One region of the Apilactobacillus pseudapinorum genome, then DNA from elsewhere that is predicted to be linked to it. Evidence: a T-box and tRNA genes for the amino acid it is inferred to sense, from the RefSeq annotation. Region 1 holds a T-box; the other holds one or more tRNA genes.
The links. A T-box is a leader RNA that pairs with one kind of tRNA and senses whether it is charged. The one in region 1 lies ahead of ABWU86_RS00455 (valine--tRNA ligase), so its partner is inferred to be a tRNA-Val.
Positions count from the first base shown of each region.

Region 2: it has a tRNA-Val gene. The T-box ahead of ABWU86_RS00455 (valine--tRNA ligase) is inferred to sense a tRNA for this amino acid. The anticodon was not compared.

Region 1 covers NZ_BAABVU010000005.1:77,198-83,431, reverse strand. The annotation lists gene ABWU86_RS00455 (valine--tRNA ligase) at 1-2,419, opposite strand, end outside; T-box leader at 2,458-2,670, opposite strand; gene ABWU86_RS00450 (peroxiredoxin) at 2,716-3,213, opposite strand; gene thiI (tRNA uracil 4-sulfurtransferase ThiI) at 3,319-4,536, opposite strand; gene ABWU86_RS00440 (cysteine desulfurase family protein) at 4,552-5,700, opposite strand; gene ABWU86_RS00435 (septation ring formation regulator EzrA) at 5,801-6,234, opposite strand, start outside.
Region 2 covers NZ_BAABVU010000012.1:83,697-89,930, reverse strand. The annotation lists gene ABWU86_RS01875 (amino acid permease) at 1-64, shown strand, start outside; gene ABWU86_RS01870 (deoxynucleoside kinase) at 182-823, shown strand; gene serS (serine--tRNA ligase) at 1,095-2,378, shown strand; tRNA gene ABWU86_RS01860 (tRNA-Val) at 2,683-2,755, shown strand; tRNA gene ABWU86_RS01855 (tRNA-Lys) at 2,758-2,830, shown strand; tRNA gene ABWU86_RS01850 (tRNA-Leu) at 2,867-2,950, shown strand; tRNA gene ABWU86_RS01845 (tRNA-Thr) at 2,973-3,046, shown strand; tRNA gene ABWU86_RS01840 (tRNA-Gly) at 3,052-3,123, shown strand; tRNA gene ABWU86_RS01835 (tRNA-Leu) at 3,136-3,221, shown strand; tRNA gene ABWU86_RS01830 (tRNA-Arg) at 3,247-3,320, shown strand; tRNA gene ABWU86_RS01825 (tRNA-Pro) at 3,333-3,406, shown strand; gene ABWU86_RS01820 (CtsR family transcriptional regulator) at 3,533-4,000, shown strand; gene ABWU86_RS01815 (ATP-dependent Clp protease ATP-binding subunit) at 4,016-6,234, shown strand, end outside.

The sequences.
Region 1 (6,234 bases):
CATCTGTAATAATACCAGTCATCGCTAACTTAGGAGCAACGATATCTGATCCAATTGATAATTCTTTTGGATGACAGAATCTATCAATGTAATGCTTGTTTTCATTGAAGATATTCTTCAAGTCTTCATTATCAGTCTTAATTAATAAGTCAATTGATGATGACATTGGTGCATTAGCTTGTGATCTGATATTTCTTACTACCTTAATTAACTCAATCAAAGCAGACATATCTTTTTCAGCTTTAGCATCATTGAATTCATCATGGTTTACAGGATATTGTGAAACCACAATTGATTCACCTTCATGAGGCATTGTTAACCAAATCTTTTCAGTAACAAATGGCATCATTGGATGCATTAACTTAAGAATCTTGTCCAGTGTGTATGCAAGAATGTTTCTAGTGTTGTCTTTAGCTTTGGCATCATCACCTGTAAGTGTTTCTTTACTCATTTCGATGTACCAATCACAGAAGTCATTCCAAATGAAGTCATATAGTGCACGACCTGCTTCACCAAAGTTATACTTTTCAAATTGATCAGTAACTTGGTTCACAACACTGTTTAGCTTACTTAAAATCCATTTATCTGCTAAGTTCCATTCTGATGAATCAGGAAGTTCTGGTTTTTCCATATCTCCTAAATTCATAATTACGTAACGACTGGCGTTCCATAACTTGTTAATGAAGTTCCATGCAGATTCAATCTTTTCATAGCTAAATCTTACGTCTTGTCCTGCAGTATTACCAGTAGCTAAGAACCAACGTAAAGCATCAACACCATACTTATCGATAACATCCATTGGGTCAATCCCATTACCTAGAGACTTACTCATCTTACGACCTTGTGCATCACGCATTAGTCCGTGAAGTAAAACATCCTTAAATGGTCTACGGTCAGTAAATGTAAGACTTTGGAAAATCATTCTTGATACCCAGAAGAAGATAATGTCATATCCAGTAACTAAAGTATTAGTTGGGAAGTAACGTTTGAAGTCTTCTGAATTTTCATCAGGCCAACCTAAAGTTGAGAATGGCCATAATGCTGATGAGAACCATGTATCTAAAACATCAGGATCTTGTTCCCAATTTTCAACATCTTTAGGCGCTTCCATTCCAACGTACATTTCACCAGTTTCTTTGTGGTACCAAGCTGGAATACGGTGACCCCACCATAATTGTCTAGAAATTACCCAATCATGAATGTTGTCCATCCATTGAGTAAATGTATTTTCAAATCTTTCAGGAACAAAGCTAACCTTGTCATCTGTTGATTGATTTTTAACTGCTTTATCAGCAAGTGGTTGCATTTTAACGAACCATTGAGTTGATAGTCTTGATTCAACTTGAACTCCGGTTCTTTCTGAATGACCAACAGAGTGAACGATTGGATCAATCTTTAGCATAAATCCTTGTTCTTCTAAGTCAGCTACCATTGCTTTTCTAGCATCAAAGCGGTCCATACCGACGTATTTACCGGCATTTTCATTCATTGTTGCGTCACCATTCATGGTGTTAATACGTTTCAAATCATGACGATTTCCGACCTTAAAGTCATTAGGGTCATGGGCTGGTGTAATCTTAACCATCCCTGTTCCAAATTCAGGATCAACATATTGGTCAGCAATAATTGGAATTTCTCTATTAACTAGAGGAACCATAATCTTCTTACCAACAATATCTTTATATCTTTCATCACTTGGATTAACAGCAACTGCAACGTCACCAAACATAGTTTCTGGACGGGTAGTAGCAATTTCAATGTAGTCTTTACCATCAAAGGTAGTTCCATCAACAAATGGGTATTTAACATGGTAAAAGGCACCTTGGTCATCCTTATGAATAACTTCGATATCTGATAAAGCTGTTTGAGCTTGTGGATCCCAGTTAATGATATATTCACCACGGTAAATTAATCCTTGGTTGTATAAATCAACGAAGACTTTGCGAACAGCATCAGATAAACCATCGTCTAAAGTGAATCTTTCACGAGAATAATCTAGTGATAATCCCATTTTAGCCCATTGCTTCTTGATAGTTGCAGCGTATTCATCTTTCCATTCCCATACTTTATCAACAAACTTTTCACGGCCTAAGTCGTAACGTGAAATACCTTGTTCTCTCAACTTAGCTTCCACTTTAGCTTGTGTAGCGATACCAGCATGATCCATACCAGGAACCCAAAGAGTGTCATATCCTAACATTCTCTTTTGTCTAATTAACATATCTTGTAATGTTGTATCCCACGCATGACCTAAATGTAGCTTACCAGTAACATTTGGTGGTGGTAAAACGATTGAATATGGTTTAGCCTTTTTGTCACCACTTGGTTTAAAGACGTCTTGTTCTAACCATTTTTCATAACGTCCAGTTTCAACGTCATTATGGTCATATTTAGTTGACATTTCTGTTTCTTTTGCCATTTGCTTTCCCTCCAGTAAATAAAAAAAGCACCTCATCCTAATAGGACGAAGTGCTCGCGGTACCACCTAATTTAAAGTATTTACATACTTTCTCTTAACCAGTTAACGATGGCCCGTTCATATCTAAATTATCAAAATCAATATGAATGCTCACAAGTTACCTTCACCTAAATTACTGGAAAGATGTTTCACCTAATCATCTTTTCTCTATATCGCAGAACTTAGATTACTCTCTTGATCTTCGCATTTAAACTCTATACAGATTATATTAGACAATTTTTAGCCAACCGTCAACTCTATTTATTTAAATTTTCAACTACATCAAGTGCTTCGTTAAAATCAGGTTGTGAACCAATTTCTTCAACAACTTGACGGTAAACGATTTCGCCGTTTTCATCAATAGCAAAAATCATTCTTGCAAGTGCGTCGATGTCCTTAACATATGTTCCTGAAGCCATTCCAAAGTCGTTGTCAGCATCTGAAAGTAAATGCATGCTTTCTACACCTTTAGCAGCACACCATTCGCTTTGTTCTTCAACAGTGTTTTTTGAAATAGTATAAAAATCAACGTTTTCGTACTTATCTGATTTTCTGTTAAATTTCTTTGCTTCTAGACTACATGCACGTGAGTTCACATCAGGAACAGTTAAAATCAATGCTGGTTTACCCTTAAAATCAACATTAGTAAATGAGTTACCCTTTGCATCTAATACAGTAAATTCTGGTAAAGCTTCCCCTTTTTCCATTGGTTCTTTAATTGTTTGGACTGGTTTTTCTAAAAATTTTAATTCCATTTTAAATTCTCCTTAGTTATGACTTACTAGTTAAATAAAATACAACTTACACGATTAAATTGCAAGCAAAAAAGCTATCTAAGGATTAGATAGCTTTTTGATTAATTATAGTAGTTCAGCGAATACATCTTCTTGAGCATTCAAGAATTCTTCCCCTGGTTTGATATCAATGATTTGTACTTTTTCTAATGATCTTTGCATTAATGCTTCAACATCAATTAACTTTTCACAAGCTCTGGTCTTTTCCAAATCAGGTTTAGTTTTTGGTGCAGGTGGTGTAAAGACAGTACAACAATCTTCAAAAGGCATAATTGATAAATCATAAGTATCAATTTTTTCAGCAATCTTGATGATTTCAGTCTTATCCATTGAAATTAATGGTTTTAATACTGGTACAGTTGTAACGTCATTAATAGCCATCATGCTTTCCAATGTTTGTGAAGCCACTTGACCAAGTGATTCACCAGTGAAGACACCTTTACAATGTCTATCTAAAGTTAGCTTAGCAGCTAATCTTAGCATCATTCTTCTTTGAATGGTCATCAAGTAACCTTCAGGAACCTTTTCTTTAATTTCTTCTTGAATTTCAGTAAAAGGAACTTGAATGAACTGAATGTTTCCACCAAAACGAGTTAACTTACCAGCTAATTCTTTTGCTTTTGCTAGTGCTTGTTCACTAGTATATGGAGGACTGTAGAAATGAATCATGTCTAATTTAACTCCACGTTTCATCCCCATGTAAGCTGCAACTGGAGAGTCAATTCCTCCAGAAAGCATCATTGTCGCACGTCCACCAGTACCAACTGGAAGTCCTCCTGCTCCAGGAATTGTTTCGCTTGATAAGAAGATTCCATTCATTCTAACTTCAACTCGAAGCTTAATGTCAGGATCTTTCATTTGAACTTTAATTCCCTTAACATTTTCTAAAATATATCCACCCAAGGCATCATTGATGTCATGAGTATCCATAGGAAAATGCTTGTCTTGACGACGAGTATCAATCTTGAATGTCATCCCATCCTTAAATTGATTACTAATCATCTTTACAGCCATTTCTTTAACAGCTTCAATGTCTTTATCAACTTTAATTGATGGTGAGAAGTTTTCAATTCCAAACACGTCTTTTAATCTTTCAATTACTTTATCAGAGTCATCCCCGTTTAAAGTAACATGTAAACGATCTCGTTTAGCTGAAACCTTCAAGTTTTCAAAATCATGTAATACTCTATCAACGTTTTTACCTAATTGCTTAATAAAGTCTTTACGGTTTTTACCCTTTGTGGATAATTCACCGTATCTAACCATTATTTCAGTGTATTGCATTAACGGATTTCCTTTCTAAGAGTTAATCTTTTTAAATCTTTCATATAATTCATCAAATACTTCGTTAAATTTATTAGCTTCTTCTAACGAATTATGTTCATCCAAAGATATTCTAACAGCGCTTGTTGATTCATCCTCATCAACTTTCATAGCTGATAAGGTACCTGAAGCAACATGTCTTTTAGAAGAACAAGCACTTGTAGTTGAAATGTAAATTCCAAAGCTCTCAAAAGCATGAACTACAGTTTCGCCACGTACACCTAAAATTGCGAAACAAAGAATGTGTGGCGCAAATCCTGTATTATCCTTTGAGAAAATTTTGACTTTATCAAATTGAGAAATATGACTTAGAATATTTTGCTTGATTTCAAGTTGTTTTGCAACCTTTTTGTCTTGATCATCAAGTAATAAACGAACCGCTCTTGCCATTGCAGCAATCGCTGGTAGGTTTTCAGTACTACTTCTTAAGTTTCTTTCTTGGCCACCACCCGTGATAAGTGGCGCAATCTTTTTACCGCTTCTTTTGTACATAAAGCCAACCCCTCTTGGAGCGTGGAACTTATGTCCAGAGAATGTCGCAAAGTCAACACGATCATTAAAAATTAAGTCGTGGATTCCTTTACCAATCCCTTGTACGGCATCAATATGATAACTGATATTAGGGTAGTCTTTTAAAAGTTCAGCGACTTCTTTAATGGGTTGAATAGTCCCAATTTCATTATTAACAGCCATAATGCTAACTAAAATTGTAGAAGGTCTAATTGCTTTTCGTAAATCTTCTACGGATATTCGACCTTCGTCATCAACTGGTAGATATGTGGCTTCAAATCCTAATTGTGTTAGCTGTTCAATTGAGTTTTTAACCGCAGGATGTTCAACAGCGCTTGTGATAATGTGATTACCATAAGCTCTTTTTTCCATTGCAGTTCCCTTAATGGCCCAATTATCACCTTCCGTACCACCACTTGTGAATAAAATTTCACTAGGTAGCACTCCTAGCAACTTCGCAATTTGTGATCTAGATTGTTCCAATAAGTTAAATGATTGTTCACCAAATTGATGTAAACTAGATGGATTTCCCCAAAAATCCTTACTTACTTTATCATAAGTCGCTACTACAGAATCATCTGGTTTAGTAGTTGCACTATTGTCAAAGTATATCATTATTACCCTTCTTCATTTTTTTATTTGTCCGACTTAGCTATATTAGACATTATAACAGAAAAAAAGAAGTAACGTTTAGATCTAAACGCGTTACTTCTTCTTATTTAGTGTTGTTTTTTTCATCGTAATATTCTGTTTCAATTTGCTTATATGCACCTGGGTTAACTTTTTCAATTGCAGCTGCAATTGTTGCTAAACTCTTTTCGTATTGGAAACGAATATCAAAGTATTCTTTAGCCTTAGCGCATGCTTCGTCAATTTCAGCATTATCATTACGATATCTATTAGCGTATTGCATTAATCTTTCAGCTAACATGGCACTATCAACGATATTATCTGTATCATGAATTAAATCATTCATTGAATCAGAAATGTTAGCTAGTTTTTGGTTGATTTCATCCATACTAATCTTAACTTGATTAATGGATGATGAAAGTTTTTGAACATCGTTATATACATAATCATAACGTTCCAAGAAATCTTCTGTTAGACCTGGAAGATTTAAGTTATCAATTCGTCTTCTGATTGTTAATA
Region 2 (6,234 bases), on a different contig from region 1:
TCATCTAATTCCGTTAGACGAAGTTGATGTTGCGCCATCAGATTTAAGAGAACAAGAAAAATAAGATTAAAAGATGCTAAGAATTAGCATCTTTTTTATTTTCCCGCGAGATTGTCGTATTCAAAAATAGTCTGATGTATTAAAATAATATATAGATGAAACTCAACTTAAGGAGACTAATATGATTGTACTTGCTGGAACAATTGGAGCGGGAAAGACCTCTTTAACTAAATTATTGTCAGAACACTTAGGATCAACTGGTTACTATGAATCTGTTGATGACAACGAAATTCTACCTTTATTTTATAAAGACCCTAAGAAGTATGCATTTTTACTACAAATCTACTTTTTAAATACTCGTTTAAACAACATTGAAAAGGCACAACATGAAAAGTTAAGCGTTATGGATCGTTCAATCTATGAAGATTCATTATTATTTCGTCTGAATGCGGACATGCAACGTGCCACTTCCACTGAAGCCGATATCTACGACTCATTGTTAGATAATATGATGGAAGAAATTCCAGGTTCACCTAATCAAAAAAATCCGGATTTATTAATCCACATCAACATTTCTTTTGAAACAATGTTAAAACGTATTCAAAAACGTGGTCGTAGTTACGAACAAGTGGATAAGGATCCAGAACTTTATGATTACTACAAAGATTTAAACCAAAGATATGATGATTGGTATGCTAACTATGACTTATCACCAAAGATGGAAATCGACGGCGATAAGTTAGACTTCATTGAAAGCGAAGATGATTTAGCGAAAGTATTAAAACAAATTGATGAAAAAATTGCAGAATTACAATTAAAGTAGTTGCTAATTTAAAACTTTTGTAATACTATTAAGTCAACAAATAAACGCAATGTATGTTTTAAGTAGACACTTAAGAGATGTAATGGTTGGTGCGAATTACAAGTCGAAATTCCAGCATACGAAAAAGCGGGTAGGTAATGCTACACGGTTAGTGACCGTTATCACCATACGAGTGTTTAGCTTATGCTAAGAACTTGGGTGGTACCGCGAAAAGAAGACCTTCGTCCCAATGGATGGAGGTCTTCTTTTTTATTTTCAGGAGGTATGTATTATGTTAGATATGAAAATGATTCGTCAAAACGCAGATTGGGTAAAAGAAAAGTTAGCTACTAGAAATGTTAAAGCTGAAACTATCGATGAACTATTAGGTTACGATGAAAAGCGTCGTGAACTTATTGTGAAGAGTGAAAGCCTAAAAGCGAAGAAAAATGATGTTTCAAAGAAAATTGCCGAAGCAAAGCGTAACAAAGAAGATGCTACTTCAGCTATTGAAGAAATGCAACAAGTTGGTAAGGAAGTTAAAGATTTAGATGCTGAACTAGAAAAGGTTCAACAAGATCAACAAGATTTAGCTGCCCACTTACCAAATATTCCAGCAGATGAAGTCCCAATCAGTTTAACTGAAGAAGGTGCTGTGGAATTAAGAAAACATGGTGAACCACGTAAGTTTGACTTCCAACCTAAGAACCACTGGGAAATCGGTGAAGACTTAGGAATTTTAGACTTCGAAGCTAGTGCTAAAGTTGCTGGTAGCCGTTTTGTTTACTACATGGGAGCAGGAGCACAATTAGAACGTGCCATCTACAACTTCTACTTGGATCAAAACGCTAAAGCTGGTTACAAGGAAGTCCTTCCTCCATACATGGTTAACTCAGACTCAATGTTTGGAACTGGACAATTTCCTAAGTTTAAAGAAACTAAGGCTGGTTTCGAAATCGCAGATAGTGATTTAACTATGATTCCAACAGCCGAAGTTCCATTAGTAAATTACTACAGAGATGAAGTAATGGATGCTGAGAAGTTACCTGTTAAGTTTACTGCACTTTCACCAGCATTTAGATCTGAAGCAGGAAGTGCTGGACGTGATACCAGAGGTTTAATTCGTTTGCATCAATTTAATAAGGTAGAAATGGTACAATTCACTAAACCAGAAGATTCATGGGATGCACTAGAAAGCATTACTGCTCATGCCGAAGAATTACTAGATATGCTAGAAATTCCATACCACGTAATTACTTTAACTACTAGTGATATGAGTTTCACTGCTGCTATGACACATGATATTGAAGTTTGGATGCCTGCTCAAGGTCGTTACCGTGAAATTTCAAGTTGTTCAAACACTACTGATTTCCAAGCTCGTCGTGCTCACATCCAATACAGAGATGAAAATGGTAAACTTCAATTCGTTCACACATTAAATGGTTCAGGATTAGCCGTTGGTAGAACTGTTGCTGCTATTTTGGAAAACTTCCAAAATGAAGACGGTTCAATCAGTATTCCAAAGGTACTACAACCATACATGGGTGGTCGTACTACTATTGCCAAAGAAGATTAATACTATTTAAAACAATAAAGAACCGCCTAAGATATTCTCTTAGGCGGTTCTTTATATATAAAAATAAGCTGATATTATATGAGGAGATGCTAGTAAAAAAGATCAAAAATGAATTAATAGTCATTTTTTGCAAAAAAAGGTAGACGAGGAATGCATTTTTCGATATAATATTTTTTGTTGAGTTATTAAACGGCTTACCAATAGCAATGCAAAGTAAAATATTTAAAATTTTTCTTGACATGAATTGCTTTAAATGATAATATTTAATAGTTGTCTTCTTAAGAGATAACTTGATTGACCTCATGGAGGATTAGCTCAGTTGGGAGAGCATCTGCCTTACAAGCAGGAGGTCACAGGTTCGAGCCCTGTATCCTCCATTGAGCCGTTAGCTCAGCCGGTAGAGCATCTGACTTTTAATCAGAGGGTCGGCAGTTCGAACCTGCCACGGCTCATTGGCTCAATGCCATATACAATTTAATATTTACCATGCGGGCGTGGCGGAACTGGCAGACGCGCTAGATTTAGGTTCTAGTTTCCTTATGGAAGTGGGGGTTCGAATCCCTTCGCCCGCATTGCATTATTTGCAAAAATGCTGCCGACTTAGCTCAGTTGGCTAGAGCGCTTCACTAGTAATGAAGAGGTCGGGTGTTCGAATCATCTAGTCGGCATTTATGCGGAAGTAGTTCAGTGGTAGAACATCAGCTTGCCATGCTGGGGGTCGCGGGTTCGAATCCCGTCTTCCGCTTTGCATACTTCTGCCGGGGTGGCGGAATTGGCAGACGCACAGGACTTAAAATCCTGCGGTCAGTGATGACCGTACCGGTTCGATCCCGGTCCTCGGCATTATTTTTAATTTAATATTTATTATGCACCCATAGCGCAACTGGATAGAGTGTCTGACTACGAATCAGAAGGTTGTAGGTTCGACTCCTACTGGGTGCATTTTTTTTATTTCGGGAAGTAGCTCAGCTTGGTAGAGCACCTGGTTTGGGACCAGGGGGTCGCAGGTTCGAATCCTGTCTTCCCGATAATATAGATAAAAAAGAGAAAATGTTAATTCATTTTCTCTTTTTATTTTCGGTAAAAATCTTTGCATTTCAACTATAATTCCGTATAATTATAGTCAAGATTAGTCAAAGAATTGGGGTGGTAACATGCAAGGAAAAAACATTTCCGATATTATCGAAAGATATCTAAAGGAAATGATTGCTGAAGATGAACGTGTTGAGATTAGTAGATCTGATATTGCCAGTCACTTTGATGTTGTACCATCACAGATTAATTATGTGATTAAGACTCGTTTTACTATCCAAAATGGATACGTCGTAGAAAGTAAACGAGGTGGCGGGGGTTACATCCGCATTGAAAAAGTGAAATTATTAGATAATATTGAAATTCTAGACACGTTAATAGATGCAATTGGCACTGACCTAACTCAAAGGGAAGCTAAAGCAGTAATAAATACTTTAGTAGTAAATGAGCTAATTACTGACAATGAAGCTGATTTAGTGTTAGCATCTATAACTAAACAAACTCTAGCAATCGGTAACACATTACTTGAAAATCAGATTAGAGCAAACATAATGATCGCCATTTTAGATCATTTAAGATACAAGAGCTAGAAAGTGAGGCATAACATGGATAACATTTTTACTCCTAGTGCAAAAAACGTTTTAATTATAGCGCAAGAACAAGCCAAAATTTTTGGTCATCAGGCTATCGGAACTGAACATTTATTACTAGCTTTAGCGATGGAAACTAACGGAATCGCAAAGTCGGCATTAAAACAATGCGATATTAATGAAGAAGATATCAAGGGTGAAATCGAAATTTTAGTTGGTTATGGTAACCTAGATCAATACGATCAAGATTCATACTTGCCATATTCACCAAAGACAGAACAAATGCTAACTATTGCAGGTCAAGTTTCAAAGAAATATGGTGCTGCTAGAATTGGGACTGAACACTTATTAATCGCCATTTTAGATACACCAGAAACTGTCGCTACTAGAATTTTGGAAAGCATGAACGTAAGAGACATGAACTTTATTAAAAAAGTGCTATTACGTAAGATGGGCTTTTCATCAAACCCAAATTCAAACCCAAATGCGAAAAATATTCCATTGCCAGGTGGCAAACCATCAGTGGCTAACGGAACTACACCAACATTGGATTCATTAGCAACCGACTTAACTAAGGCTGCTAAAGATGGGTTAATCGATCCTACAATTGGTCGAGATGACGTTATCAAACGTGTCGTCCAAATTCTAAGTCGTCGTACTAAGAATAACCCTGTGTTAGTTGGTGAAGCAGGGGTTGGTAAGACTGCTGTTGTGGAAGGATTAGCGCTAAAGATTGCTAACCGCCAAGTACCAGAAGATATGGAAAGCAAACGTGTCATGATGCTTGAAATGGGAACTTTAGTTGCTGGAACTAAGTATCGTGGTGAATTCGAAAAACGTTTAATGAAGATTATCAGCGAAATTAAATCAGTGGGTAACGTCATTTTGTTCATCGATGAATTACACACCTTAATGGGCGCTGGTGGTGCTGAAGGAGCCATTGATGCTTCTAACATTTTAAAACCAGCATTAGCTCGAGGCGACTTACAAACTATCGGTGCCACTACATTGAACGAATATCAAAAGTACATTGAAAAAGATGGCGCTTTAGCTCGTCGTTTCGCCACTGTTTCTGTGGAAGAACCAACTAGAGATGAAGCAATTCAAATTCTAAAGGGAATTCGTCCTAAGTATGAAACTCATCATCAAGTTAAGATTACTGATGAAGCCATTGAACAAGCGGTTGATTTATCATCTCGCTACATTAGTAACCGTTTCTTACCTGATAAGGCGATTGATTTGATGGATGAAGCAGCAGCGATGATTAGGATTGATAATTTAGACGATGAAGATCCATTGGATGAATTACAAAACCAAATCGCTGATTACAGTAAGGCACTAGAAAGTGCTATTGAAGAACAACGTTTTGAAGATGCTGTTAGTTTAAGAGAAAAAGAACAAGCAGCTCAAAAAGAATTAGCTGAAAAACGTGATAAGATTGCAAGCCAACGTGAAAAAGACCAAAAAGAACACAAGTACAATATTTCAGAAACTGGTGAAGATGTTGCTAAAGTTGTATCTGAATGGACTGGTGTACCTGTTACTAAGATGACTAAGACTGATAGTAAGCGTTTAGTCAACCTAGAAAGCATTTTGCATAAGAAGATTATTGGTCAAAACGAAGCTGTCTCTGCAGTATCTAGAGCAATCAGACGTGCAAGAAGTGGAATTAAAGATCCTAACCGTCCAATTGGTTCATTTATCTTCTTAGGACCAACGGGTGTTGGTAAGACTGAATTGGCTAAGGATTTAGCTGAAGAAATGTTTGGTTCAAAAGACGATATTATCAGAATTGATATGTCAGAATACATGCAAAAGGAATCAGCTTCTCGAATGGTTGGTTCAGCTCCTGGATACGTTGGATACGAAGAAGGTGGCCAATTAACTGAAAAGGTAAGACAACACCCATACTCAGTTGTTTTATTTGATGAAGTAGAAAAGGCCCATCCAGATGTCTTCAACTTGCTATTACAAGTGCTAGATGATGGATACCTAACTGATTCCAAGGGTCGCCACGTTGACTTCAGAAACACTGTGCTAATTATGACTTCTAACTTAGGTGCTGCCGCACTTCGTGATAAGAAGACAGTTGGTTTCGGTGCTGAATTAGATAAAGACGATGAAAGCTACAAGCTAATGAAGAAGACTGTTGAAGAACAAATGAAACGTTTCTTCAGACCAGAATTCTTAAACCGAATTGATGAAACAATTATTTTCCATGAACTAAACCAAAA